DNA from 4 places in the Mesorhizobium sp. LjRoot246 genome. Region 1 is predicted to be linked to each of the others. Evidence: riboswitches for the same ligand, from Rfam matches in the RefSeq annotation. Region 1 holds a riboswitch; each other region holds the start of a gene.
What was found. A riboswitch is a leader RNA that binds a small molecule or an ion and turns the genes downstream of it on or off. The one in region 1 is predicted to bind cobalamin.
Positions count from the first base shown of each region.

Region 1 (7,111 bases):
AAGACCGAGATCCTCTAGGATATGTCGATATTCAGGTGAGGCCGGCCTGCAAATGACGGCTTTCTGCGCTTCCGGTGCTCACGGACCGGAAAGTCCGCTGCGCTCCGGTTCTCGAAATCCATCATTTTCGACTCGGCCTGACCTGAATCTCAACCTATCCTGGCTGTCACTCGGCCGGAACGACGGCCGCTTCGCATCCTTCCAGTTCGCACTCATGCGTGGCAAGGCTGCGTTGGCCGAGCAGCACCGTGGCCAAAGCGATCGTGCCTGAAGCCACCGACACCCAGAACCCGTTCTGGGCGCCGAACGCGTCCACCACCGCACCCGCGGCGAAGGAGCCCAGCGCCATGCCGATGCCGATCCCGGTGGTTACCCAGGTGATGCCCTCGGTCAGCATCGCTTCCGGCACGTGCCGCTCGATCAGGCCGAAGGCGGTGATGAAGGTCGGCGAGATCGCGACGCCGCTGACGAACACGGTCAGCGCCAGCAGTGGCACGCTGTCGGCGGTGAGCGGCAGCAGCGTGCCGAGCGCGACGAGGGCGACTGCGATGGCCAGTTGGCGTTGCAGCGGCGCCTTCAGGCTGAGCGCGCCGACAATAATGCCCAGCACAAAAGACCCCAGCGCATAGACGCCGATGACCAGGCTCGCCGCCTCCGGCTGTTCAAGCTCCTTGGTGATCGCCACGGTGCTCACTTCGGTCGTCGCGAAGGTCGCGCCGATAAAGATCAGGGCGAAGGTGATGATCTGAACCGGCCGCAGGCGGATCGCCGACCCGCTTGAGCCCTGTTCCACCGGCCGCACTTGCGGCTCTGTCGAACGTTGCAGGATGAAGGCTAATGATCCGAATGCGAGAAACAGCGTGCTCACCAGAACACCGGCTTCCGGGAAGAGGGCGGCACTGAGGCCCACCGACAGCGATGCCCCCGCGATATAGACCAGTTCGTCCGCGGCCGACTCAAAGGCGAATGCGGTGTTCATCTGCGGCCGCCCGCGGAAGATCTCGGTCCACCGCGCCCGCACCATTGCCGGCATGCTGGGCATCGCCGCGGCGAGAAATGCCGACATGAACAGTGTCCACACCGGCCAGTCCTGGTTGGCCGCCGCAATCAGAACGGCGAAGGCCAGCACCGCGATGATGGTGGTTGGCACCACGATCCGCGTCTGGCCCAGGCGGTCCACCAGTCTCGATATCTGCGGCGCGACAAATGCGTTGGCCAGCGCGTATGTCGCGGAGACAGCTCCGGCCAGCCAGTATTCGCCGCGTGTCTGCGACAGCATCGCCACGATGCCGATCGGCGCCATGGCGATCGGCAGGCGCGCCACGAAGCCGGCTGCGGCAAAGCCCTTGGCTCCGGGGGCGCGAAAGATTTCCGAGTAGGGATTTTGCATGGGTGGTTCCTCGACAAAGGACGATTCGACAATTACATACGAAGCGTATGATTGTTAAATAGAGCATACGCTGCGTATGTCAATTGGCATACGTAACGTATGTGAGTAGGTCCAGAAGCCATGCACAAGCCCCGCAAGGAGATGATCGCCGAGACGCGCGCCAAGCTGATCGCGGCAGCCCGCCATGCTTTCGGCACAACAGGCTATGCGGAAGCCTCGATGGATGATTTCACCGCGTCGGTCGGGCTGACGCGTGGCGCGCTCTATCATCATTTCGGCGACAAGAAGGGGCTGCTGCAGGCGGTCATAGCCCAGATCGACGGCGAGATGGCGGCGCGCATCAATGAGGTCGCGTCGAGAGCGCCGACCCGCTGGCAGCATTTCGTCGACGAATGCTCGACCTATATCGAGATGGCGCTGGAGCCGGAAATCCAGCGCATCATGTTCCGGGATGGCCCGGCCGTGCTGGGGGATCCAGCGCAATGGCCGAATGCCAGTGCGTGCATCGTTTCGATGACCGACCATCTGACCGCGCTGCAGGAGGAGGGGGTCGTTGTCTCCAGCCTCGACCCCGAGACTGCCTCGCGACTGATCAACGGAGCGAGCAGCCAGGCGGCGCAACGGATCGCCAATTCGAACGACCCCGAAGCGACGTCGAAGAAGGCGGTAGCGGCATTCAAGCAACTGCTCGAGGGTCTGCTTAGAAGGCCGGGTCCGCAACCAAACTGAAGGCCCAGCGGTGGCCCGGCGCCATGGTCGGCAATTGACAATCGCCGGGTTGAGTTCATCCTCTGCCACCATCTCTGAGGCGGAGATTCGGGGCGCATGTGGGATTTCGATATCGGCAGGTCGGTGTCCATCATGATGCGGACCTGGCCGTTCATTGTCTTTCGCATGATCGTCTATTTCGGCATCACGCTGGCCTACATCATGGCGACCGGCACCGGCGCCTCCGTCGGCTATGGCGTCGGCCATATCTCCACCGATCCCGACGGGCCGCTGTCATTTGCGCTGTGGGGCGGCGTGGTCGGCTTCGGCATCGTTTCGATCGCCGTCTACTGGATCCGCGAATACATCCTCTATGTCGTCAAGGCCGGCCACATCGCCGTTATGGTCCATCTGATCGACGGCCGCGACATTCCGGGCGGCCAGGACCAGATCGCCTATGCCAAGGATATCGTCACCCAGCGCTTCGCCGAGGCCAACATCCTTTTCGCCGTCGACCAGCTGGTCAAGGGCGCCATCCGCGCCATCACCGGCCTGCTCGGCGGCATCGCAGCCTTCCTGCCGATACCGGGCCTGAACGGCCTGGTCTCCTTCATCAACACGGTGATCCGCCTGTCGCTGACCTATGTCGACGAGATTATCCTCGGCTACAACATCCGCATCAATTCAGCCTCGCCGTTCGAGACGGCGCGCCAAGGCGTCGTGCTCTATGCCCAGAACGGCAAGGTCATGGTCAAGAACGCCGTCTGGCTGGCGGTCATCATGTGGGGCGTGTCCTTCGTCATCTTCTTGGCTATGCTGGCGCCCGCCGGCGCCATTCTCTTCCTGATGCCTGGCCAACTCGCCGGCTGGGCCTTCGTGCTCGCCATCGTCTTCGCCTGGGCCTTCAAGGCGGCTTTCATCGAGCCCTTCGCCATCGCTTGCCTGATGCAGGTCTATTTCAAGACCATAGAGGGCCAGGTGCCTGATCCCGCCTGGGACACCCGGCTGGCCGAGGCGTCGTCGAAGTTCAGGGAGCTCAAGGACAAGGCACTCGCCTCCTTCGGCGGCTCGCGCTGGGGGACGGCCGACGCGACACCCTGATCCGGCGCGGTATCGACGGCGTTGAGACGCGCCACGGTTGACTTCAGCGGCGCCTCACCTTGCCCGCAAAAAGTCTCGCTCATGATCAGCTCCGGCAGCGGCAGCCGCCGTCCCCAGCCATGCGTTTCAAGATCCGGCTTTGGCGCGAACTCGGAAACCCGGCCGACGCAGAGATAAGCGACCGGCGTCACATGCTCGGGAATCGACAGCAGGCTTTTCAGCGCCTGCGCCTCGATGATGCTGACCCAGCCGACACCGACGCCCTCAGCGCGCGCCGCCAGCCAGAAATTCTGCACCGCGCAGACCGTGCTGTAGAGATCCATCTCCGGATTGTGCAAGCGTCCCAGCGGCGAGCCCTTCGAGCGCTGCCGGTCGCAAGTGATGCAGATGTTGAGCGCGCTTTCGCAGATGCCTTCCAGCTTGAGCTTGCGGTAGAGCGCCTGCCTGTCTTCCTCAATGGCCGGCAGCTCCTGCTCGCGCGCTGCCAGGAACAGGTCGCGCACCTTTTCGCGTCGTCCGGCATCGCGGATGACGATGAAGTTCCACGGCTGCATGAAGCCGACCGACGGCGCGTGATGGGCGGCAAGCAGCAGCCGCGCCAACACCTCATCGTCAAGTCCGATGGGCAGGAAATGGCTGCGCACATCGCGCCGCGTGAACATGGCGCGATAGACCGCATCGCGCGCACTCTGGTCGAATCCTTCGTCAATGGCAGCGGTCAAATGTTCCGGCATCGCTTGTCCCCTTGCGATTGCAATCGATGTCATCCGCCTGACCATGCGGATAACGATGCCTGCCAGGCCGGTCTTCTGGCTCGGGATCAACCCGCGTCCGGTGCCTTCCCGTCATCGACAGTGGCATTTACCGGCGCGGTCCCCCTTACAGCGTTGGGCACGCCACGGAGTTCAACCGTGTTCCCGATTCTCCCGCTTGCGGCGGGCACCAGGCAGTGCGAGGGACCTTACGCCGAAGCGCTGAGGACGCCAATGCCTGCACCGACACGAACGGACGCAGACGCGATTTTCCCCAGTCATTGGCCGCCCGTGCATGGCCTTTGTCGATCCGGGTCACTAGATTAGGACGATGACCACTCGTCTCTACACCCATCCTATCTTCCTCGAGCACCTTACGCCGCCCGGCCATCCCGAGCGGCCGGACCGCTTGCGCGCTATCGAGCGTGTGCTGGACGACGAAGCCTTTGCCGCGCTCGATCGTGTCCAGGCGCCGGAAGGCGACGAGGCCACCATTCTCTACGCGCATCCCGCCGATTTCGTCGCCCGCGTGCGCGCCGCCATTCCCGACGAGGGGATTGCGCGCATCGACGGCGACACGTCAGTCAGCCCGAAAAGCTGGCAAGCGGCGATCGCTGCGATCGGCGCCTCCAACGCCGCCATCGACGACGTCTTTGCAGGCCGCGCCGACAACGTCTTCGTCGCCGCCCGGCCGCCCGGCCACCATGCCGAAAAAACCACGGCCATGGGTTTCTGCCTGTTCAACACGGCAGCGATCGCGGCGCGTTATGCGCAGAAGAAGCATGGCATCGAGCGTGTTGCCGTCGTCGACTGGGATGTGCATCACGGCAACGGCACGCAGGATATTTTCTGGGACGATCCGTCGGTGCTCTATTGCTCGACACACCAGATGCCGCTTTATCCCGGCACCGGGGCAAAGAACGAAACCGGCGCCGGCAACATCGTCAACGCACCATTGGCGCCGCAGACTGGCAGCGAGGTCTTCCGCGACGCTTTCCTGTCGCGTGTGCTGCCGGCGCTCGACAATTTCGCGCCCGACCTGATCATTATTTCGGCGGGGTTCGATGCGCACCACCGCGACCCGCTGGCGGAGATCAACCTGACCGAGGATGATTTCGACTGGGCGACCGGCCAGCTGATGCAGCGTGCGGCGCGCCACAGCGGCAATAGGCTCGTCAGCCTGCTTGAGGGTGGCTACGATCTGCAGGGATTGGCATTTTCGGTCGCCGCCCATGTCGGGCGGCTGATGAAAGGATGAATAATGGGCGATGAGATCAACGAAGACGTCAAGGCGATGAGCTTCGAACAGGCACTCGACGCGCTGGAAAAGATCGTCGATGATCTGGAGCGTGGCGACGTGCCGCTCGATCAGTCGATCAGGATCTACGAGCGTGGCGAGGCGCTGAAGGTGCATTGCGACAGGTTGCTCAAGGCCGCCGAGGACAAGGTCGAGAAGATCAGGCTGTCGCGCGACGGCAAGCCGGTTGGAACGGAGCCGCTCGACGCGGACTGAGGCGCGATCCGAATGATGGTCTTGCCTTACCGGTTTTTGGACATGATCGTGATCGAGAATATCATCCGTCGATTGAAAGCGCTCCAGGACAAGAGGAGATACGGAAGCGATGTGCAGAAACATCAAGACCCTGTTCAATTTTGATCCGCCGGCAACCAACGACGAAGTCCGCGACGCGGCACTTCAGTTTGTCCGCAAGCTGAGCGGAACGACGCGGCCCTCGAAGCAGAACCAGCATGCCTTCGACCACGCCGTCGAAGCCATCGCGGCATCGGCGCGCGAACTGCTCGATTCCTTGGAAACCCATCAGCATCCGCGCAATCGTGAAGAAGTGGCGGCCAAACTGCGGGCAAAGGCAGCCATCAGGTTTGCCTGACGTGGCGAAAGCGGCATTGCCGCCGACAAGGAGAGTCCATGAGCTTCTTCCCCGGCAAAGACCCTGAAGTCGGCGACGCCTTTGCCAGCGATCAGATCGAGCTGATGGTCATCCCGAACGCCAAGGACATCGGTGGCTTTCAGGTGCGCCGCGCCCTGCCGACCGCCAAAAGGCGGCTGGTCGGGCCTTTTATCTTCTTCGACCGCATGGGTCCGGCGATCCTGCGGGCCGGCCAGGCGCTGGATGTTCGTCCGCATCCGCATATCGGCCTGTCGACGGTCACCTATCTGTTCGACGGCAAGATCAGGCACCGCGATTCGCTTGGCACCGAAATGGTCATCCAGCCTGGTGACGTGAACCTTATGACCGCCGGCCGCGGCATCGTCCATTCCGAACGCACGCCGGAGGAATTGCGCGGGGCGCCGATGTCGGTCTCCGGCCTGCAGACATGGCTGGCGCTGCCGGACGACAAGGAAGAGGTGGCACCGGTTTTCGAGAACACCGCAGCGCTTAGGCTTCCCGAGATCGACGCCGAAGGCGTCAGCGGGCGCATCGTCATCGGTGATTTCCAGGGGCTGCGCTCCCCGGTAAGGGCCGATTCCGAGACGCTCTATGCCGACCTGCGCCTCGCTCCCGGCGCCAGCGTGAAAATCCCGGCCGATGCGGAAGAGCGCGCGATCTACACGCTGGAAGGCGAGGTCTCGATTTCAGGCGACATCTTTCCGGCTGAGCGCTTGCTGGTGTTCCGGCCCGGTGACGAGATCGTCGTGTCGTCGCGGACCGGCGCGCATTTCATGCTGTTCGGCGGTGCGTCGCTCGGTTCGAAGCGTTACATCTGGTGGAATTTCGTCTCGTCGTCGAAAGAGCGTATCGAACAGGCGAAAGAGGAATGGAAGACGGGCCGCTTCGACATCGTTCCCGGAGATGAAGAAGAGTTTATTCCGCTACCGGAAAGCTAATGCATGTCGCCCAAAGTGGCCCGGTTTTGGGAGAACGACATGGATAAAACAAAGACCACAGCCTGATCCGCGTCACTGGCACGCATTTACTTTCGCTGGCCGGCGGCCTATTTCGCCCCATCAACCGAAAGCCTGAGCACCCGTGAACGCAACGCCGCATACGCCGCTTCTCGACAAGGTCCGCATCCCGGCCGACCTGCGCACGCTTGCCGAGAGCGAACTGCCGCAACTGGCGTCCGAGCTTCGCGCCGAGCTGGTCGACGCCGTGTCCCACACCGGCGGTCATCTCGGTGCCGGCCTTGGCGTGGTCGA
Region 1 covers NZ_CAXUSN020000001.1:5,164,568-5,171,678, reverse strand. The annotation lists gene ribB (3,4-dihydroxy-2-butanone-4-phosphate synthase) at 1-18, shown strand, start outside; gene ACSQ3L_RS25410 (MFS transporter) at 167-1,390, opposite strand; gene ACSQ3L_RS25405 (TetR/AcrR family transcriptional regulator) at 1,511-2,119, shown strand; gene ACSQ3L_RS25400 (hypothetical protein) at 2,216-3,199, shown strand; partial or broken gene bluB (5,6-dimethylbenzimidazole synthase) at 3,304-3,933, opposite strand; cobalamin riboswitch at 3,982-4,161, opposite strand; gene ACSQ3L_RS25390 (histone deacetylase family protein) at 4,283-5,209, shown strand; gene ACSQ3L_RS25385 (exodeoxyribonuclease VII small subunit) at 5,213-5,464, shown strand; gene ACSQ3L_RS25380 (DUF2277 domain-containing protein) at 5,574-5,840, shown strand; gene ACSQ3L_RS25375 (pirin family protein) at 5,879-6,799, shown strand; gene dxs (1-deoxy-D-xylulose-5-phosphate synthase) at 6,942-7,111, shown strand, end outside.

Region 2 (7,111 bases), 4.8 Mb from region 1:
CAAGAACCAGATCATCGCCTCGGGCTGGTGGAACTCGTTCGCCAGCTCCACCCAGACGGAAGCCGGCCGGCTGCCGGCCGCCTCGGCGCAGGTCGAAAAGGACGGCAAGTTCGTTCTCGAGGGCAATATCTTCGGCGATGGTGCTGCGCGCGACATCAGCGCCTTCGGCGTCAAATCGGCGGCACCGACGCAATATCCCGCCGGCACCTCGGCCGATCTCGGCGACGGTGTGACGCTGCAGCTCAACGCCGACGGCAGTTTCGTCATGACCTCGCCCAAGGCGTTCGAAGGCGATCGCGGCCAGCGCATCTACTATGCCTCGTCCGCGCCGCCGAAATTCACCACCGACAATTACAGAACCGTGCTGTTTTCCGAGGGCATCGGCCGGTCGTTCATGAATTCGCTGACCGTCACCATTCCAGCGACCGTTATCCCGATCCTGATTGCCGCTTTTGCCGCCTATGCACTGGCCTGGATGCGGTTTCCCGGCCGGGCGCTGCTGATCGCGGTCATCATCGGCCTGCTGGTGGTGCCGCTGCAGATGTCGCTGATACCGCTTCTGAAGCTCTACAACGGTGTCGGCGCTTTCTTCGGCATGCCGTCGAAGACCTATCTCGGCATCTGGCTGGCGCATACCGGCTTCGGCCTGCCCTTCGCCATCTACCTGCTGCGCAGCTACATCGCCGGTCTGCCACGCGAAATCATGGAATCGGCGCGCATCGACGGCGCCAGCGATTTCGAGATCTTCGTCAAGATCGTCTTGCCGTTGTCGTTCCCGGTGCTGGCCTCGTTTGCCATCTTCCAATTCCTGTGGGTATGGAACGATCTGCTGGTGGCGATGGTTTTCCTCGGTACAGAGGCAGACCAGATCGTGCTGACCGCCAAGCTCAATGCGTTGCTGGGCTCACGCGGTGGCGACTGGGAGATCCTGACGACATCGGCTTTCGTGACCATCATCGTGCCGCTGATCGTCTTCTTCTCGCTGCAGCGCTATTTTGTCCGCGGGCTGCTTGCCGGCTCGGTGAAAGGAGGCTGAGACGATGCAATCCGCTTTGAAGGCCAGTTCGAATCCTGACCTCGCCATCGATCGCGACTGGTGGCGAGGTGCAGTGATCTACCAGATCTATCCGCGCAGCTATCAGGACTCGAACGGCGACGGTATCGGCGACCTCAAGGGCATCATCGGGCGGCTGCCCTACATCGCGGCACTCGGTGCGGACGCCATCTGGATTTCGCCGTTCTTCAAGTCGCCGATGAAGGATTTCGGCTATGACGTCACCGATTACTGCGACGTCGATCCGATGTTCGGCACGCTGGCCGACTTCGACGCACTGACCGCCGAGGCGCACAGGCTGGGCTTGAAGGTGATGATCGACGAGGTGCTGTCGCACACCGCCGACAACCACCCATGGTTCAAGGAAAGCCGGTCGACCCGCACCAACCCGAAAGCCGACTGGTATGTCTGGGCGGACGCCAGGCCGGACGGCACGCCGCCCAACAACTGGCTGTCGATCTTCGGTGGCTCGGCCTGGCAGTGGGACACCAGCCGCCAGCAATATTACATGCACAATTTCTTGGCCGAGCAGCCCGATCTCAACTTCCACAACCGCCAAGTCCAGGATGCACTGCTCGACGTCACCCGCTTCTGGCTGGAGCGCGGCGTCGATGGGTTCCGGCTCGACACGATCAATTTCTACTTCCACAGCCAGGGCCTGGAAAACAACCCACCGCTGCCACCGGAAGAGCGCAACGATCAGACCGCACCGGCGGTCAACCCCTACAACTACCAGGACCATCTCTACGACAAGAGCCGCCCCGAGAACCTCGGTTTCCTCGAACGCTTCCGCGCCCTGCTCGATGAGTATCCAGCGACCGCCGCGGTCGGCGAGGTCGGCGATTCGCAGCGCGGGTTGGACGTGGTGGCGGCCTACACCACCGGCGGCAAGCGCGTGCACATGTGCTATTCCTTCGATTTCCTGGCACCGGAAAAGATCAGCGCAGCCAAGGTCCGCTCGGTGCTGGAAGCCTTCGGCAAGGTCGCCAGCGACGGCTGGTCGTGCTGGGCCTTTTCCAACCATGACGTGATGCGCCCGGCATCGCGCTGGGCTGCCGGCGAGGCCGACCCGACCGCCTATCTCAAGGTCATCTCCGCGCTGCTGATGTCGTTGCGCGGTTCGGTCTGCATCTACCAGGGCGAAGAGCTTGGATTGGGTGAAGCAGAGCTGCGGTTCGAAGATCTGCAGGACCCCTATGGGATCCGCTTCTGGCCCGAATTCAAGGGTCGCGACGGCTGCCGCACGCCGATGGTGTGGGACGGCAGCGCCGAAAATGGCGGCTTCTCCCGGGCAAAACCCTGGCTGCCGGTGCCGGCCAAGCATCTGTCGCAAGCGGTCAATGTCCAGCAGGGCGACGAGAACTCGCTGCTTGAGCACTACCGGCGCTTTCTCACCTTCCGGCGCGCCCATCCGGCGCTGGCCAAGGGCGATATCACCTTCATCGAAAGTGAGGGCGACACGGTCGCCTTCACGCGCCGTGCAGGCAACGAGCAGGTCGTCTGCGTCTTCAATCTGGGAGCAACGCCAACCGAGGTTGACCTTGGCGGCCGATCGCTGCAACCTTTGCCCGGGCACGGATTTCCGGGGCAGGCCAGCAGCGGTTCCATAAAGCTCGGCGGCTACGGCGCCTGGTTCGGGCGCATCGACTGAATTTCAAATCACTCGAATTCGAATTACTGGGAGGAAACGAATGGCCGATGTCACGCTAAGGCAAGTGAAGAAGTCCTACGGCAATCTGAACATTCTCCACGGCATCGACCTCGATATAAAGTCGGGCGAGTTCATCGTCTTTGTCGGCCCGTCTGGCTGCGGCAAGTCGACCTTGCTGAGGTCGATCGCCGGGCTCGAGGAAATCACCTCCGGCGAGCTCAGGATAGCCGGCGAAGTCGTCAACGACGTGCCGCCGTCGAAGCGCGGCATCGCCATGGTGTTCCAGTCCTATGCGCTCTACCCGCACATGACCGTCTACGACAACATGGCGTTCTCGATGAAGATCGGCAAGGAGAACAAGGCCGAGATCGACCGGCGCGTACGCCAGGCCGCTGAGATCCTGCAGCTGACCAAATATCTCGACCGCCTGCCCAAGGCGATGTCGGGTGGCCAGCGCCAGCGCGTCGCCATCGGCCGCGCCATCGTGCGCAATCCGAAAGTGTTCCTGTTCGACGAACCGCTTTCGAACCTGGACGCCGCACTTCGCGTCGCCACCCGCATCGAGATCGCCAAGCTCAAGGAATCGATGCCCAACACGACCATGATCTACGTCACCCACGACCAAGTCGAGGCGATGACGCTGGCCGATCGCATCGTGGTGCTCAAGGACGGCCATATCGAACAGGTCGGCACGCCGATGGACCTCTACAAGAAGCCCGGCAACCTGTTCGTTGCCCAGTTCATCGGCTCGCCAGCCATGAACATCCTGCCCGCGACAATAGACAAGACCGGCAACCCGACCGTCGTCAGCCATGTCGGCGGCCGCAAGGCAACCGTGCCGATCACGACTCCGGCTTCGGCAAAGGGTACCGCGGTGAGCTTCGGCGTGCGGCCGGAAGACCTGATCATCGCCAGCGGCACTGACTACCTGTTCGAAGGCACGGTCGACTATGTAGAGCAGCTCGGCGAGGTGCAGCTTGTCTATGTCGACATCGGTCGCGCCGACCTGCCGCTGGTGACCAAGCTGCCCGGCAATGTCGAGGTCAAGCGCGGCTCGACATTGCGACTGAGCGCCAATGGCGAAGACCTGCATATCTTCGACACGGATGGGCGGTCGTTTGCCCTTCACGAGGCGGAAGCGAAAGCGGCCTGAGGCAGGACCACGGACGTAAAAAAGAGCGGCGGGCTAGGCCCGCCGCTCTTTTTTTGAAGATCAGCTTCGGCTGTTAGCGGCCGAAGAGGTTGCGGTCGCTGCCCTGAGGGGCTGACTTCTCTACGTCGCCCGACGAATTGAGCAGCTTCTCGACGACGCCACCGCTGTTACGGACCGAGCTCGTCTGCGCACTGTCAACCGAAGTGACTGCAGGCTGATTGGCGCCGTTGGAGCCAAAGTTGTCGCTAGCGGCGAGGGCACTGCCGGTGATGGCCAGAACGGCGGCGGCGGTAATAAGGATCTTGTTCATTTTAGTCTCCTGAATTTTTCTAGGTTTTCGCCAGGGCGGCGGGCAGACCCGCCGTCTGCCGGGAATCGGCTGTTAGTTGTTGCCGAAGAGGTTACGGTCGCTGCCGTGGGCAGGCGTCTGAGCAGACGGTGCCGACTTCTGCGTAGAAGCCGTCTGCGAACTGTCGACCGAGGTGACGGCAGGCTGGTTGGCGCCATTGGAGCCAAAGTTGTCGCTGGCGGCGAAAGCGCTACCCGAGATGGCCAGAACGGCGGCGGTAGCAAGAATAATCTTCTTCATGTCAGTCTCCTGAATTTCTGGACTTTGCCAGGGCGACGGGCGAACCCGCCATCAACTGGGAATCGGCTGTTAGCGGTTGCCGAAGAGGTTGCGGTCGCTGCCCTGGACAGGCGTCTGAGCAGCCGGTTCCGACTTCTTGACTGAAGCGGTGTACGAGTTGTCGACAGCAGTGGCTGCCGGGGCGTTCGAACCGTAGTGGTCGCTACCATCAGCGAAGGCGCTGCCGGAAATGGCCAGAACGGCGGCGGCAGTGAGAATGATCTTTTTCATTTTTGGCACTCCAGTATTTTCTTTTTTTCCGTCCGTCTAGCGGCGTGTCTTGGGAACGAAATCGCGTCGTTCGGACAACCCCGATGTGGGAGGGCAACCTCGCCTTTTCCAATCACGAAGTTGTTCCATGTGGTCTATGAATCCACACCTTGAAATTGCGCCAAGGGCATCTTACAGGGATATTTTTCTCTTTTATATCAATTGATTAGATAAAATTACGACGCGGATCACCAACTGTTTCGGAGGCCCAGCGTTCACACTGTCCTGCACGCACCGTCAACAGAAACGAACCGTTCGGTTCGATTTTAGAACGAGCTAATAGTCACTTTTCGAAACCGTTAACCTTTTTTGACCCCGCCAGGAGCCGGATTCGAGAAGCTCGCAACCGGCAAATGGCCGCTCGCGATATGGGGGACTTCAGCCGCAACAGTCAGTCGGAACGTTTCGCATACCGTGTCGCGCCGCATGGATACGATGTCGTTTTCATGCCGATGACGCGTCCGCGATCGTGATTAGATCATGACATCTCAGGTGCCGCTTCGTGACGACGAGGCGGAGAATTGGGAAGCCGGTCAGAATCCGGCGCTGCCCCCGCAACGGTGGTGGAGTTCAAGTCGCAACGGGAGACCACTGGGCAAGTGCCTGGGAAGGTGTCGCGATGGTCCGCAAGGACAACTCCAGAGCCCGGAAACCAGCCCGAGATTTCTAGACTCGACTGATCGCGGTGGGCGGTCAAGAGGTGGATCGTGCATGTCCGGCGCATAGCCGGCTTGCGTCCAATCCTTCCTCCATCACCACCAGTTCAGTCCTTAGAAACGAGGACAGGACATGGATATCCGCAACGACATGCTGAGGCTCTTGAGCAGCCGCAGGCAAGGCTTTTCGCTAGAGCAGCCCTTCTACACCGACCCGGACTACTTCAAGCTCGACATGGAGCTGATCTGGTATCGCGATTGGCTGTTCATTGGCCATGATTGCGAGCTACCGAAGCCGGGCAGCTACATTACCGTGCAGATCGGCGACTATCCGGTCGTGCTTGTCCGCGACCAGCAAGGCAAGATCAACGCCTTCCACAATTCCTGCCGCCATCGCGGCAGCCGCGTCTGCAACACCGACAAGGGTACAGCGGCAAAGCTCGTCTGCCCCTATCACCAGTGGACCTACGAGCTCGACGGCCGCCTGCTGTTTGCCCGCCAGATGGCCGACGGTTTCGACAAGAGTGAGTTCAGCCTGAAGCCGGTCGCCTACGAGAGCGTCGGCGGCTACATCTTCATCTGCCTCGCCAAGGAGCCGGCGGATTTCGCGCCGATGCGGGCGATGATCGAGCCTTATCTTTTGCCGCACCGGCTGCGCGACGCAAAGATCGCCTTCGAGAGCACGATCATCGAGAAGGGCAATTGGAAGCTGGTCTGGGAAAACAACCGCGAGTGCTACCACTGCGCCGCCAATCATCCCGAGCTGTGCAAGACCTTCCCCGAAGCGCCGACCGTGACCGGCGTCAACGGCGCCGACAGCGACCCCGAGATGGTCGCGCATTGGGCCAAATGCGAGGCATCAGGCCTGCCGAGCAAGTTCCGCATCGATCCGGCCGGACAATACCGCGCCACCCGCGCGCCGCTGCTGCGCGATGCCGTCAGCTACACCATGACCGGCAAACTGGCGGTGAAGAAGAACCTCTCCGACGCTGTCTCCGCCGACCGGATCGGCACCTTGATGCACTATCACTACCCGACGACGTGGAACCACATTCTCATCGATCATGCGGTGACGTTCCGGGTGCTGCCGATCAGCGCCACGGAAACGGCGGTGACGACCAAATGGCTGGTGCACAAGGATGCGGTCGAGGGTGTCGACTATACCGTCGAAGACCTCACCCATGTCTGGACCGAGACCAACGACCAGGACCGCCGCATCGTCGAGGAAAACGCCTTCGGCATCCTGTCGCCCGCCTACGAGCCCGGCCCCTATTCGGAGCTGCATGAGGGCGGCGTGATCCAATTCGTCGAATGGTACGCGTCGTTCATCGGGCCGCGCCTTGCCGAGGGCGGCCGGCCGGCCCTGCGCAGCGTCGCCTAGCGTAAAACAAAGGGGACAGAAGGATGAATGCGATGACGGATCTTGGCCTCTATCGCCATCTCGACCAGATGACGCCCTGGAACGACAGGCTGCAGGTGCTGGAAGTGATCGGCGTCAGCGACGAAGCACCTGACGTGAAGACCTTCACCTTCCGCTCCGACAACCAGACCTGGTTCCGCTACAGACCGGGCCAGTTCGTGACGCTGGAACTGCCGACATCGGACGGGCCGCTGATGCGCACCTATACGCTGTCGTCCTCGCCATCACGGCCGTTCTCGATCGCGGTGACGGTGAAGGCGCAGGCGGGCAGCACCGGCA
Region 2 covers NZ_CAXUSN020000001.1:401,002-408,112, forward strand. The annotation lists gene ACSQ3L_RS01835 (carbohydrate ABC transporter permease) at 1-1,036, shown strand, start outside; gene bglA (beta-galactosidase BglA) at 1,041-2,705, shown strand; gene ACSQ3L_RS01845 (ABC transporter ATP-binding protein) at 2,746-3,858, shown strand; gene ACSQ3L_RS01850 (DUF680 domain-containing protein) at 3,932-4,168, opposite strand; gene ACSQ3L_RS01855 (DUF680 domain-containing protein) at 4,241-4,447, opposite strand; gene ACSQ3L_RS01860 (DUF680 domain-containing protein) at 4,517-4,717, opposite strand; cobalamin riboswitch at 5,230-5,431, shown strand; gene ACSQ3L_RS01865 (aromatic ring-hydroxylating oxygenase subunit alpha) at 5,546-6,793, shown strand; gene ACSQ3L_RS01870 (2Fe-2S iron-sulfur cluster-binding protein) at 6,826-7,111, shown strand, end outside.
Region 2: another riboswitch for cobalamin. It lies ahead of ACSQ3L_RS01865 (aromatic ring-hydroxylating oxygenase subunit alpha); the one in region 1 lies ahead of bluB (5,6-dimethylbenzimidazole synthase).

Region 3 (7,111 bases), 1.7 Mb from region 1:
CTGCTGGCGCTGTTCTGGACCTACCGGCTCGGCGACAACCCCTCGATCCGTCCGGGCAAGACGCGGCCGGTCAATCCGCTCGCCAATATCGGCCGCTTCATCGCGCAGCCCAGGCTTAGGCTGGCCTGGCTGATCGCTTTCGGCCGCTCCTGCTTCTGGACGACGTTCTTCGTCTATGGGCCGCTGTTCATGGTGATCACCGGCGAGGGCAAGCTGGCCGGCGGCCTGCTGGTTTCGGCCGGCAATGCGCTGCTGTTTATGGCTATCTTCTGGGGCAAGGCAGGAAAGCGCTTCGGCGGCCGCAGGACCATGACCTTTGCCTATTTCGCCATGTCGGCCGCGCTTCTGGCGGCAGGCTTCGTCGGTGAGGCCGTGCCGCTGCTCACCGGCGCCTTCCTGCTCTGCGGCGCCTTCTTCACCATTGCGCTCGACGCACTCGGCTCGACCGCCTTCATGCGCTCGGTGCGCTCCTATGAAAGATCGCAGATGGCGGCGGTCTACCGCACCTATCTCGACTTTTCCGAACTGACGCCGCCGCTGGTCTATTCCGTGGTGCTGGCCTTCTTCGGCCTGGGCTCGGTGTTCGTCACGCTCGGCCTGCTGGCGGCGGTTTGCGGTTTTGTGACCTGGCGCTATCTGCCGAAATCACTTTAGTCGGCCTTGATAATTCTACTCCGGCGGACATCTGTCGCGATTTTCTCCGCTTCCGGTGCTCGCGGACCCAAAAGTCCGCTGCGCGCCGGTTCTCGAAAACCACTCCATATGCCTCGCCGGAGCGAATTCTGAAGGCCGACTAGACGGTCGCTGCATGCCGCTCGCGCACCCAGTTGTGGAAGCGGTGCAGGTCGTATTCCTCGGGCATCAGCACGCCGGCCGCGTGGCGCATCGAGCGCAGGCCTCTCTGGTTCACCTCGCAAATATCAGCATCCTCCTCCAGCACCTGGGTGCCGAAGGCGACGATGTTGTCGATGTCGGTCGCGGCGAGCGCCTCGGGCGCAAACAGCCATTCGGCGACAAGCTCGGTCTGTTCGGGGCCGAGCGGCGCCAGCCGCACCGTTCTTATATAATCGACATGGCCGACGATGAACATCGACGGCAGGCTGGTGGCGTAGGTCTGACCGGCGGTACGCTCGGCAGGTGTCAGGCCTGAAAAGACCGGCCCATGCGCCCGGCCGTCGCGCGACCATGTCTCGGCACCGGCCCGCAGGCCGCCGGAAAATTCGGGCGCATCATTGTCGGCGTGGTGGGTCCATTCGGGGTCGTCGTGCCGTCCCATCAGGCCACGGCCGTAGATCGGCACCAGCCGCGACAGGTCTTTGTGGACGCCCGGGCAATGCAGGCATTCGTTGAAGTTTTCCCAAAAGATCTTCCAGTTGCAGTTCATCACCTTGCGCAGCACATGGCCGCTTACCAGCGTCTCCAGCGGCCAATTGCCGAGATCGCCGGAGGCGGGATCGAAGGATGCCTGCGCCGAACCGGACGCATCCTCGGCGAGGTTGACGAAAACGAAGCCGCGCCACACCGAGAGTGCTACGCGGTAAAGCGGATGGTCGGCCTTGTCGAAATTTTCAGGCAGCGATTTCGATGGCACACGCACGAGATCGCCACGCAACGAGTAGGACCAGGCGTGGTAGGGGCAGGTGATCAGCCGCGCCTTCAGCCGGCCCTCGCTTTCCCGGCAAAGCTGCGAGCCGCGATGGCGGCAGGTGTTGTGAAAGGCGCGCAGCTCGCCGGTCTCGTCGCGCAGCACGACGATGTCCTGCGTGCCGATGCGGAATCGGCGGAAAGCCAGGGGTTGGGCAAGGTCGCTCTCGCGGCAAATGAGCAGCCAGCTTCGATACCAGATGGCGTCGAGATCCCTTTGATAGGCTTCCGTGCCCCAATAGGCCGATGACGGCAGCGTCGGTTCGGCCCGGGTCAGGCCGTTGTAGGGATCGCGCTCGCTGGCAGTCGGCTGCATGGCTGGCTTCCTCCAGTGATGCCAGCCGACACCCCGGCCAATCGTTTGTCAATCAGGCGGCGGCGTTGCCGGTTTCGGGCGCGGCGCCTAATCATGCGGCAGAAACGGGATTTGGAAAGCGGCCGCACGGCAGACGTCGCTTGCGCCTCCTGCGGTACGCTAGCATTTACGCAGCTCTCTCCTTGGCGGCTCCGCAAATTGAGCACCGAGGGTCACGATCGATCGGTTCGATCCACGTAGAGGGTTCTCCATTTATGAAAATTCGCTTGAGTCCGCCGATTGTATGCGCTTTTGAACTTCCAGTCAGGAATGTCACCGTTTCCTGAGCTAGGTGCACTCCATAGTGTCCAAGGGAAGTCGCCAGGACTGCTCGGGGGATTCCACCGGATACCAACCCTCTTTCAAAATTCAGAATCTCCTCATGATTCTCTAACTGCGCCTCCACTTTTGGCAACATGCATGCAGGGCACGCTGTTCGATAGGGAAGATGCAACGGACCGACGCCCAAATAACTGGAGTGAAGCGACGGGATGTTGGAAGTCCTGGCTGCTGTCGCTATCCATTTAGTCAGGTCCCAAATTGGGGCATCAGCTGTTTGCAGGATTAGGTCAAAGGGACCGTATTCATGGATTATCCGAAGAAGATCATCCGCTGAGGCTATGCCTTCCTGAATTCCTATGAAACGGGTGTAGGGCGATAGACGCGTCACGGCGTCTGCGGCTGCATCAACCTTACTGCGGCCTACGTCCTGACGGGAATAGAATACCTGGCGTGCGACGTTTCCGGTTTCCAATACGTCGGGGTCGACGCCGAGAACATGTCCCACCCCGCATCCTACCAGATACATCAATGCAGACGAACCAAGACCTCCAAGTCCGACCTGTAGTATGCGTGCAGCGCGAAGTTTCCGGAAGTAATCGATGCGGTCGCTTTCACGGCTTTCGTAGCGTCCAAAATATGCGATCACGCTGCTAAAGTGTCGGAGTTCATCCTCGGGGAAACCGGATGTGTCGACCTCTCGCTGGAGGACCCCTGCTTTCTCCAGCAGACTGATCAGCTCACTCGCCGCTTCGGCAGCTGCTTCGCGAGAGACACCATGAGGCGACATTCGTTGCAACTCCAGAAGGCTCGTCCCACGAAGGAGTGCCGGCAATGCAGACTTCAAATCGAGATCATCGCTTGATAGGGCGATCGTTTCCGCCCCTTCGGTATAAAGGAGCATCCTGCCCTCCTGGTCAGGAAAGAGGATCATGTCTGGACGAAGCTGAAGCTGTCGGCCCGGAAGGCCAGCTGACCTATCGTTTGAGGGTTCAGACATGACATGCCTCCATCACCACCTGAGCACGGTACTGTGTGAATGAGCGCAACAGCGGTCCGCCAGCGGGGGCGGCTCGCGCGTACTGTTCAACGACGTCGACCCCACCTGTGAATCTCGTCAATACATCGCCAAACTGAACCTCGAATCGTGGTTCTTTTTTCTTCAGTCGCCGATAAAATTCAACTAGCCTGCTCAATACAAAAACTTGGTGGACTATTCCAAATACCGGCCGCAAATCCACGCGCAGCGGACTGAAGTGGCGTTCGCTTGCGTCGTTCTCGATTATTGGTGAAGCCAAGGCCAGGGTGTTGAGGACGTTGTGAGACGTCTCGTGTATAATTTCTTCTGCCAGCTTGCTGACAACCTGCGTCTCCTTCATTCCTATAAATATAGTTCCGAGGCAATCTCCGTCACTCGCCCCGATGATCTGGCTTGTGTCGAGAAATACGATCCTCCTGGTCGCGATCGCCATTTCGTCTGCCATTTCAGGCCAGACTGACTTCACCAGCGCATAGCTCTTCGACAATTGCTCCATCAAACGAGCGGAAGGAGCATCGACGATCCTGACAGGTTCCGCCTTTTCGTTGACTGCCGCGACCGTATTTTCGGCACTCTGCGCAAGTCGCTTGGCAGCACTTCGCGAGTCGTCAGGCTCCTGTAGTAGATCGACTGGGAATCCGATCTGCGCATGATTTTTCCGGGAACGCTCTATGCTTTTTTCGATCCGCTCAAGTATTGATGGAAGCGTCTCAAGAATCTTTAGAAAATGGTCCCAGTCGTCATCTCTCACTGCGTTGGCGAAGTCTGAGTACCAAACAAAAAAAGAGGGATGAAAAAGAGCCGACGGACTACCGAGGAGCGCTCCAGAGACCTTTGCGCCGTGCGCAAAGGTCTCTTTGACTTGCTCGATTGCCTCTGGAGCTGCGGCCCGCACGATATCTACAATGGCCTGCTCGACCAGTGTGAACAGTGCGTACTGCTCCTCAATGGCGCGAGCAGCATCCGGCACCCAGGTGCGTCCGCCGCTCACGGGTTCAAACGTGGCGTGCGATTTAGTGCTTCGGCTGCTGGCTTGCATGGCTCTATCTGAATCATAATGTGTACAGGCGGGAGAAAACGTGAAGAGAACGTGCTCAGTCTCACGCGTTGTTGCTCAACCAAAACAGGATGTAGTTGTTCTCGATCGTCGTCGTCCGGCATTTTTCCCTCCAAAAGTAGATGATAGGGCCATCCGCTGATCATGCAAAACGGGAGCTGTAGCGCATGATGGCGTTAACGATACAGCCCAGCGACCGGTGGCGCATCGGACGTTCGTCCTATATCGTCAGTCTCCGGTTCAAGACATTGGCAAGGGCAGCAACCAAGCGTCCACTAATTACATAAGCGGATGCGCTTGTGCGACAGTGTAACTCACAGGCGCACACACGAATTCAAGAGCCGAGGCGGCGGTTATGGGTAGTCCTTGGGGTGCGATCCAGAAGCAGTCCGGCGGACAGGCTCAAGGCTACAACCTGTCGCCGCATACCCTCTCGGATTTGATCGGGTCTATCTATGATTGCGCGCTAGATCCCTCGCAGTGGGAACGAACGCTGGCGCAGATCATGCCGGCGATGTGCGGCGAGTCGATCATCCTTTCTCTCAACGATCTGCGCCGTGATCGCCTCCTGATCGACAAGAGCTTGGGCTGGGGACAGTTCGGGGTTGAGGAGAGGCAGAAACATATTCCCGAAATCCATGCGCGGCTGAACGAATGGTTCGCCAAGGGGCTTTCTCTCGATGCGCCCTTTATCGCTTCGCGCGAACTCTCCCCCAGTTATCTAGAGGACTCTGCGTACGTTCAGCACTGCCTGAAACCGCTCGGCATCGTTGATGTCATGCATCTTTTTCTGATGTACACGCCATCACATTTCTCTGAGATCGTGGTCTCGCGACATCAGCGGCACGGCATTGTTACCGAGCGAGAGATCGAAATCGGAATACTTCTCCTTCCGCATCTCCGCCGTGCGGTCACTATTAGCAATGTGCTCGACGCTTGTGCTATTGAGCGCGCACGTATCGAAGCAGCATTCGATGCGCTCCGCTGCGGAGTCGTATTGACCGACAGCGATGGCAGAATTCTTCATGCGAACCGGTCCGCAGAGCGCATGCTGCAAGTTGGCGCTGCCGTGCAAGGCACGGGCGGGATACTGACTGCCAAGGCACCCTCAGCAGCGCGAGAACTGGGCAAGGCGATTCGCCTTGCGGCCCGGAACGAGACGATGCTCGGCAAGACTGGTCTTGCCATCCGCCTTGCCGGACCGGAGGGTGCACCGGTCTTCGCCCATGTCCTGCCAATGAACGGCAGCGACTTGCGCGCACAGCTTCGGCCCGAGGCGGTGGCCGCCATATTCATAGGGCCGTCCATAACGGCAACCTTCGACTTGACGCCCGCCGAAACAAAAGAGTACCTGCGAGGCCGGTTTGGGCTGACAAGGGCAGAGGCTGAAGTCGCTTGGGAAATTTTAAAGGGCGACGGACGCAACGCGGCCGCTGCCCGACTTGGCATTGCAGCCACAACAGTCAGGGCGCATCTCACCAGCATCTTCGAGAAGACTGGTGTGCGCAGACAGGCTGAACTCGTCCGGCTGCTGACGTAGAGTAGAGCCACAATACTGGTCACAATGCGTCCTGTGATGCGTCAGCCGACACCCGGCCAGGAAAATTGTCAATTGCGACAGCGGCGGCCTCGGCTGGTACGACGCATTCGCGATGGTTGCCGGCGGAATTTGGTTTGCCGGAGGCGAGGATTCTGCCTATAGTCGCCGATGTCGTCGGTTCCATTTTGGAGCCAAGAGGGAATGCGGTTCGGGCGAGTTTCGCCCAATGCCGTGGCTGCCCCCGCAACTGTGTGCGGTAGTCCTCTCCATATGCCACTGAAGATTTTTCTTCGGGAAGGTGGGGAAGGGCGCTGATCCGCGAGCCAGGAGACCTGCCGGCGACAGGAAACTGACTTCGATGCCCTCGGGTGGAGGGCGAAAGGACAAGATATGACTGCCGCTTCCGTCTCCCTCGGCGCCTCCGTCTCCTCGCAGTCGCGCTTCATGCAGCTCGCGCTCGCCGCGCTGCTCGGCATTTTCGTGATGGGCTTTGTCGGCTTCTCGCATATCGATGCGGTCCACAATGCGGCTCACGACTACCGCCATTCGATGGCGTTTCCCTGCCACTGACGAGGGTCTGACATCATGAACCTGTTTCGCAACGTCGTGTTCATCGCGGCGATCGCAGGGCTCGTGGCCGGCGTCGTTCTCGCCTGCATGCAGGCCTATGCCACCGTGCCGCTGATTCTGAAGGCGGAAGTCTACGAACAGGCCGGCGGCGGCCACAGCCATGACCATGCCGCCGCGCCAGCGGCGCCTGCCGATGCCACCAGCGGCAACGCGATGAGCTCGGCCGCGCCGGCAACAAACTCCATGAGCGCTGCCACGCAAGCACCGGCTGAAGCGACGGCTCCAGCGAAGGACGAGGGTTGGGCGCCGGCAGACGGTTTCGAGCGTTTCGCCTTCAGCGTGCTTGCCAATATCGTCACCGGCATCGGCTTCGCGCTGATCCTGGTCGCGGTCTCCGAATTCGCCGGCGGCATCGGCAATTGGCGCCAGGGCGTGTTCTGGGGCCTGGCCGGTTTTGCCGTGTTCACGCTGGCGCCTGGCCTCGGCCTGCCGCCGGAACTGCCGGCCATGCCGGCGGCCGATCTCACGCAGCGCCAGATCTGGTGGTGGGCAACGGCTACGGCGACCGCGGCCGGGCTCGGCCTGATCGCCTTCCGCAAGTCGCTGCCGCTGGCGATCCTTGCCGTG
Region 3 covers NZ_CAXUSN020000001.1:3,468,328-3,475,438, forward strand. The annotation lists gene ACSQ3L_RS16770 (MFS transporter) at 1-654, shown strand, start outside; gene ACSQ3L_RS16775 (aromatic ring-hydroxylating oxygenase subunit alpha) at 794-1,960, opposite strand; gene ACSQ3L_RS16780 (HesA/MoeB/ThiF family protein) at 2,127-3,182, opposite strand; gene ACSQ3L_RS16785 (aKG-HExxH-type peptide beta-hydroxylase) at 3,271-4,356, opposite strand; gene ACSQ3L_RS16790 (helix-turn-helix transcriptional regulator) at 4,730-5,914, shown strand; cobalamin riboswitch at 6,073-6,268, shown strand; gene ACSQ3L_RS16795 (CbtB domain-containing protein) at 6,305-6,484, shown strand; gene ACSQ3L_RS16800 (CbtA family protein) at 6,500-7,111, shown strand, end outside.
Region 3: another riboswitch for cobalamin. It lies ahead of ACSQ3L_RS16795 (CbtB domain-containing protein); the one in region 1 lies ahead of bluB (5,6-dimethylbenzimidazole synthase).

Region 4 (7,111 bases), 1.7 Mb from region 1:
GCGCAGCTTGCAGCGGTAGGGCTTGTTGGAGCCGTCGGAGACCATGTAGACGCCGAACTCGCCCTTCGGCGCCTCGACCGCCGCATAGACCTCGCCGGCCGGCACGCGATAACCCTCGGTGTAGAGCTTGAAGTGATGGATCAGCGCTTCCATCGAGCGCTTCATCGCCTGGCGCTTGGGCGGCACCACCTTGCCGTCAAGGTTCGACACCGGGCCGGTGCTTTCCTTGCCGAGCAGGAGATCGACGCACTGGCGCATGATCTTCGCCGACTGGCGCATTTCTTCCATGCGCACGAGGTAACGGTCGAAGCAGTCGCCGTTCTTGCCGATCGGAATGTCGAAATCCATTTCCGAATAGCATTCATAGGGCTGCGACTTGCGCAGGTCCCAGGCTGCGCCCGAACCGCGCACCATGACGCCCGAAAAACCCCTGGCCCAGGCATCGGCCAGCGAAACGGTGCCGATGTCGACATTGCGTTGCTTGAAGATGCGGTTGCCGGTCAGCAGTTGATCGAGGTCGTCGATCGACTTCAGAAACGGGTCGATCCACTTGCCGATGTCCTCGACCAGCTTTTGCGGCAGGTCCTGATGGACACCACCGGGCCGGAAATAGGCCGCGTGCATGCGCGAGCCGGAGGCGCGCTCATAGAACACCATCAGCTTTTCGCGTTCGACGAAGCCCCACAGCGGCGGCGTCAGCGCGCCGACGTCCATCGCCTGCGTCGTCACATTGAGGATGTGCGACATGATGCGGCCGATTTCGCAGTAAAGCACGCGGATCAGTTGGCCGCGCTTCGGCACCTCGATGCCGAGCAGGCGCTCGGCGGCCAGCGCGAAGGCATGCTCCTGGTTCATCGGCGCGCAATAGTCGAGCCGGTCGAGATAAGGGATCGCCTGCAGGTAGGTTTTGGCCTCGATCAGCTTTTCGGTGCCGCGATGCAGCAGCCCGATATGCGGATCGACGCGATCGACCACTTCGCCGTCGAGTTCAAGAACCAACCTCAAAACGCCATGCGCCGCAGGGTGTTGAGGGCCAAAGTTGATGTTAAAATTGCGGACGGAGGTTTCAGCCATTCTGGCGCCTCTGGCGAAGAGTCAGTAGTGAGTAGTGAGTAGTGATCATCAGTCTCAATGCCTGCTTCATTCCGCCTGCTTGGCCTGCACTGTCCGGATAAGAGATCTCGTCATTTTTCCAATCTCTTCGCATCGCAGTAGCAGTTCAATCTCATTGTCTTTTCGCAGCAGACCAACCCGGCATGCCAGCAGTATGTGCGTTTCCAATTCCTTCAACGAACCCTGCGCCATGCGCAGGAATTGAACGAACGACCCTCTGTTTTCACGACCATATCCCTCTGCAATATTCGCTGCGATCGAAACCGCCGATCGGCGCATTTGCGAGGTCATGCCGTAGATCTCATCCCTCGGGAACTCTTTGGTGAGGCGGTAACAATCTTCAGCGACCGTCATCGCCGATTGCCACACCTTCAAGTCACGATAGGATTTGATCCGTTGCTCCAAGTCCTTCCCTACTCACTACTCACTACTCACTACTCACTACTCACTGTTTTGCCTTCTCGTCACCCGGCAGGACGTAATCCGTACCTTCCCACGGGGACAAAAAATCGAAATTGCGGAATTCTTGCTTGAGTTCCACAGGCTCGTAGATGACGCGCTTGGCCTCGTCGTCGTAGCGCACTTCAACGAAACCGGTCAGCGGGAAATCCTTGCGCAGCGGATGGCCTTCGAAACCGTAATCGGTCAGCAAGCGGCGAAGATCGGGATGGCCCGAGAACAGTACGCCGTAGAGATCGTAGGTCTCGCGCTCGAACCAGTCGGCGCCGGGATAGACGCCGGTGATCGACGGCACCATGGTTTCCTCGTCGGCCTGCACCTTGACGCGGATGCGCACATTCTGCTTCGGCGACAGGAGATGGTAGACGACGTCGAAGCGCTTGGCCCGCGACGGATAGTCGGCGCCGCAGACATCGATGATCGAGATGAACTGGCAGCGCGCATCGTCGCGCAGGAAGGTCATCACCTCGACCAGATCGCGCGGCTCGACATGGACGGTGAGCTCGCCATAGGCGATATCGGCATCGTTCACGCGGCCGATCAGCTTCTCGCCGAGATAGGTCGACAGTTCGCTCAGGGATGCGGTCATGGATTTACCGTTCGATCGTGCCGGTGCGGCGGATCTTCTTCTGCAGCAGAAGAATGCCGTAGAGCAGCGCTTCGGCGCTCGGCGGGCAGCCGGGCACGTAGATGTCGACCGGCACGACGCGGTCGCAGCCGCGCACCACCGAATAGGAATAGTGGTAGTAGCCGCCGCCATTGGCGCACGAGCCCATCGAGATGACGTAGCGCGGCTCCGGCATCTGGTCGTAGACCTTGCGCAGCGCCGGCGCCATCTTGTTGGTCAGCGTGCCGGCGACGATCATGATGTCGGACTGGCGCGGTGAGGCGCGTGGCGCAACGCCGAACCGCTCAGAGTCGTAACGCGGCATCGAGGTGTGGATCATCTCGACCGCGCAGCAGGCGAGGCCGAAGGTCATGAACATCAGCGAGCCGCTGCGCGCCCAGGTGATCAGCGCCTCGGTCGAGGTGACGAGAAAGCCCTTGTCGGCCAGCTCGTTGTTGATCTCAAGGAAGAACGGATCGTCCTCACCCACCGGCCTGCCGGTGCTGGGATCGATGATACCTTTGGGCTTCGGCGCGACGAGGGTGCCTGAACTGTCGTTCAATCCCATTCCAGCGCTCCTTTTTTCCATTCATAGGCAAAGCCGATGGTCAGCACCGCCAAAAAAACCATCATCGACCAGAAACCGAGCATGCCGATCTTCGAGAACGACACCGCCCACGGAAACAGGAAGGCCACTTCCAGGTCGAAGATGATGAACAGGATCGACACCAGGTAGAAACGGATGTCGAATTTCATGCGGGCGTCGTCGAACGAGTTGAAACCGCACTCGTAGGCGGAAAGCTTTTCGGGATCTGGATTGCGGTAGGCCACCAGAAAGGGTGCGGCCAGCAGCGCCAGGCCGACAACCAGCGCCACGCCTATGAACAGGACGATGGGCAGGTATGAGCTTAGAAGTGCGTTCATGCTCGGCTTTCCGTTGGCGCCAATCCACTTTGATTACAGCACCGGACCCTACTGCGGAAGCGTGACAGTTTAACCGCTGAACCGTTTTAAGGGCCTATGCTGCAACGCGGCGAGGGTTAGCGCAGCACTTCCGGCGAAGCAAGTCAAACATTGTTCAAAACACTGACCTGGACGGCATATCCAGGGAAACTGGTCCGATCCGCTCCTGTTTGATTTCCTTCGCTTTTTACTCCACTTTTCTCTCCTGACATGGTTGCCGCCAAAACCCTGCTAGCATGGGCTGGAATCACCCATCAAATCCCCTCAGAGTGACGCCTGCATGAAGGAAAAGATCTCGCTCCCGATGGCCCGGCGCATCGCGCTTGCCGCCCAAGGGTTTCTCGATCCCCGCCCAGCCGGTACGCCGGACCGCCGGCATTTTGCCCGCGTGCTGGGTCGGACCGGCCTGCTGCAGATCGATTCCGTCAGCGCGGTGGTGCGCGCTCATTATATGCCGCTCTATTCGCGCCTTGGCCCCTACCCGCTCGCTCTGCTCGACAACGCGGCCGTGACGCGCAAGCGCACGGTGTTCGAATACTGGGCGCACGAGGCCTCCTTCCTGCCGGTCGAGGCCTACCCGCTGATGCGCTGGCGCATGCAACGGGCCGAGCGCGGCGACGAAATGTATCTGGGCCTCGCCAAATGGGGCCGCGAGCACGCCACCTATATCGAAGAGATCTACCGCCAGGTCGCCGAGCGCGGCCCGATCGCCGCTTCCGCGCTCGAAGGCCAGAAAGGCTCGGGCGGCTGGTGGGGCTGGAGCCATGCCAAGCATGCCTTCGAATGGCTGTTCTGGGCCGGCCGCATCACCACGGCGCACCGCCGCGGTTTCGAGCGCTTCTATGACCTTCCCGAGCGCGTGCTGCCGCAGGCGATCCTCGATCTGCCGGTGCCTGCCGCCGAGGACGCGCACCGCGAATTGCTGCGCATTTCCGCCCGCGCCCACGGCGTGGCGACTTCAGGCGATTTGCGCGACTATTTCCGCCTGTCGCCGGCCGACATGAAGGGCCGGCTGGAGGAGCTGGTTGAAACAGGCGAGCTGTTGCCGGTGCGTGTCGAAGGCTGGGACAAGCCGGCTTATCTTCACAGGGACGCCCGTTTGCCCCGAAAAATCGGGGCACGCGCGTTGCTGGCACCGTTCGATCCGGTCGTCTTCGAGCGCTCGCGCAGCGAGCGGCTGTTCGATTTCCACTACCGCATCGAGATTTATACCCCGGCCGACAAACGGCAATATGGCTACTATGTCCTGCCGTTCCTGCTCGGCGACCGGATCGTGGCGCGCGTTGACCTCAAGGCAGACCGCCCCGCCAGCGTCCTGCGTGTCCACGCCGCTTACGCCGAAGCCGGCGCGCCATCGGAGACCGCCGCGGAACTCTTCGAGGAATTGAAACAGATGCAGGGCTGGCTCGGCCTTGAACGCATCGAAGTGACCCCGGCCGGCGATCTGGGTCCGGCGCTGGCCGACATCGCCGTGTCGTAAGCTCGCGTTGACACCGCCGCCCGCAAAAGCCTAAATCCGTACCAGACGGTCTCTTCTCTTCAACGAGAGGAGCTAAGAGGGAATGCGGTGCGGGATATCTGTCCCAAATCCGCGGCTGTCCCCGCAACTGTAAGCGAAGAGCCAAGGCCGAAAGCCACTGGGAATTCCCGGGAAGGCGGCTACCCAAGGCGATGACTCGCGAGCCAGGAGACCTGCCGTCTGCGACTGTAGAATCCGATCGCCCGGCGGGTTTCCGGGCAAGGAGCCCGATCTTTGGACCACGACAGCAGTTTTTCGGCTGGCACAGCGGATATCTCATCCGGTCATAGTGATGCCTTGGCCGGCGTCACGGTGATCGTCTGCGCCTCCTGCCGCGATGAAACAGGCTCCGACGCCCATCCCCGCGCCGGCGAACTGCTGGCGGACGACACGCGCCGCGCCGCATGCGGCGACAATATTCGTATCCGCAGCGTCGAATGCCTCGGCAATTGCAAGCGGCGGCTCAGCGCCGCCATCCTGCGCGACGGCTGCTGGAGCTATGTCTTCGGCGACCTGACCGCGACCAGCGGCGCCGACCTCGTCACCGGCGCCAAACTCTTCGCCACCTCCACCGATGGTCTCATTCCCTGGCGTGGCCGTCCCGATAGCCTGAAGCGTGGCCTCGTTGCCCGCATCCCTCCCCTCGACCTGTTGAAGGACTGACCATGACCGCTTCCGTATCCCGCGTTCCCTGTACCGTCGTCACCGGTTTTCTCGGCGCCGGCAAGACGACGCTGGTCCGCCATCTCCTGGAAAATGCCGGTGGCAAGCGTATTGCGATCATCGTCAACGAGTTCGGCGACATCGGTATCGATGGCGAGATCCTCAAGGGCTGCGGCATCGACACCTGCCCCGAGGAAAACATCGTCGAACTGGCCAATGGCTGCATCTGCTGCACCGTCGCCGACGATTTCGTGCCGGCACTCGACAAGATCCTCGCGTTGACGCCGAGGGTCGACCATATCCTGATCGAGACCTCGGGCCTGGCGCTGCCCAAGCCGCTGGTACAGGCCTTTCAGTGGCCGACGGTCAAAAGCCGGGTCACGGTCGATGGCGTCATCGCAGTGGTTGACGGGCCGGCATTGGCCGAGGGTCGCGTCGCCAATGACATGGACGCCCTGCAGGCGCAGCGCGCCGAGGACCAGACGCTTGACCACGACGACCCGGTGGAAGAGGTGTTCGAGGACCAGATCGCCTGCGCCGACCTGATCATCCTGTCGAAGAGCGATTTGATGGACGCCGCCGGCTCGGCTCGCGCCAATGCCATCATTGGCGAACACTCCGCCCGCGCGGTGAAGATCGTGCCGACCTCGCATGGCAAGGTCGATCCCTCGATGCTGCTGGGGCTTGGTCTCGCCGTCGAGGACGACATCGAGAACCGCAAGTCGCATCATGACGGCGCATTCGACCATGAGCATGACGACTTCGACACGTTCATCGTCGACATTGCCTCGATCGCCAATCCGGACGAGCTGGCGAAGCGTGTCGCCACGGTCGCCGAGGAAGAGAACGTGCTGCGCGTAAAAGGCTTCGTGGAAGTCGGCGGCAAGCCGATGCGGCTTTTGCTGCAGGCCGTTGGGCCGCGCGTCAATCACTATTACGACCGCGCCTGGACCGCCACCGACGACCGCCGCTCGCGCCTCGTCGTCATCGGCCTCAAGGGGCTGAACCGCCCGGCGATCGAGCGTATACTCGCCGGCTGATTTCGGACACGGGTTGCGATGCACATCCTCACCACGACATCCGCCTCGCTCGACGACCTCGCCGAGCCAGTCGATCTGCGGCAGACGCCGGCGGATATCGTGGCGCTGTCCTTCACCGACAGCGATCTCGCCGGACTGGCGGCGGCATGGAAGGCCGATGCCGGCCGCCTGCCCTCGATGCGACTCGCCGCCCTACGGGACCTGCGCCATCCGATGTCCGTCGACCTCTGGGTCGACAGCGTCGCTCGTCACGCCAAGATCATCCTCGTGCGCATCCTCGGCGGCTACGACTGGTGGCGCTACGGCTGCGACCAGCTTGCCTCGACCGCCCGCGAGCGTGGCATAAAGCTGGCCCTGCTGCCCGGCGAATGCCGCGACGAGGATCTGCGCCTGATCGAAGCCTCGACGCTGCCGCGCGAGGAGTTGGATGGCCTGCTCGACTATTTCCGCGAAGGCGGCCCGGCGAATATGAGCGCGCTGGTGCGGAGATTGGCAAGGTTAGCGGGACAGGATGAGGCCGTTGTCGAGCCGGTGGCGGTGCCGAAAGCTGGTTACTATGTGCCTGGATGTGGAGTTGTGGAGAAGCCGGACTTATCGAATGCTGGCGTTCCGTCACACCCCCCTCTGTCCTGCCGGACATCTCCCCCGCAAGGGGGGAGATCGGCCTTCATCAAGGCCGGCTCGTCTTCTGCGTCTTCTGCGTCGTCAGAACTAAGCAGATCACTGACCTCGACGATTGGCGAAACC
Region 4 covers NZ_CAXUSN020000001.1:3,432,837-3,439,947, reverse strand. The annotation lists gene ACSQ3L_RS16640 (NADH-quinone oxidoreductase subunit D) at 1-1,074, opposite strand, end outside; gene ACSQ3L_RS16635 (four helix bundle protein) at 1,141-1,518, opposite strand; gene ACSQ3L_RS16630 (NADH-quinone oxidoreductase subunit C) at 1,559-2,161, opposite strand; gene ACSQ3L_RS16625 (NuoB/complex I 20 kDa subunit family protein) at 2,166-2,747, opposite strand; gene ACSQ3L_RS16620 (NADH-quinone oxidoreductase subunit A) at 2,738-3,103, opposite strand; gene ACSQ3L_RS16615 (winged helix-turn-helix domain-containing protein) at 3,423-4,622, shown strand; cobalamin riboswitch at 4,652-4,856, shown strand; gene ACSQ3L_RS16610 (DUF1636 family protein) at 4,896-5,324, shown strand; gene cobW (cobalamin biosynthesis protein CobW) at 5,327-6,364, shown strand; gene ACSQ3L_RS16600 (cobaltochelatase subunit CobN) at 6,383-7,111, shown strand, end outside.
Region 4: another riboswitch for cobalamin. It lies ahead of ACSQ3L_RS16610 (DUF1636 family protein); the one in region 1 lies ahead of bluB (5,6-dimethylbenzimidazole synthase).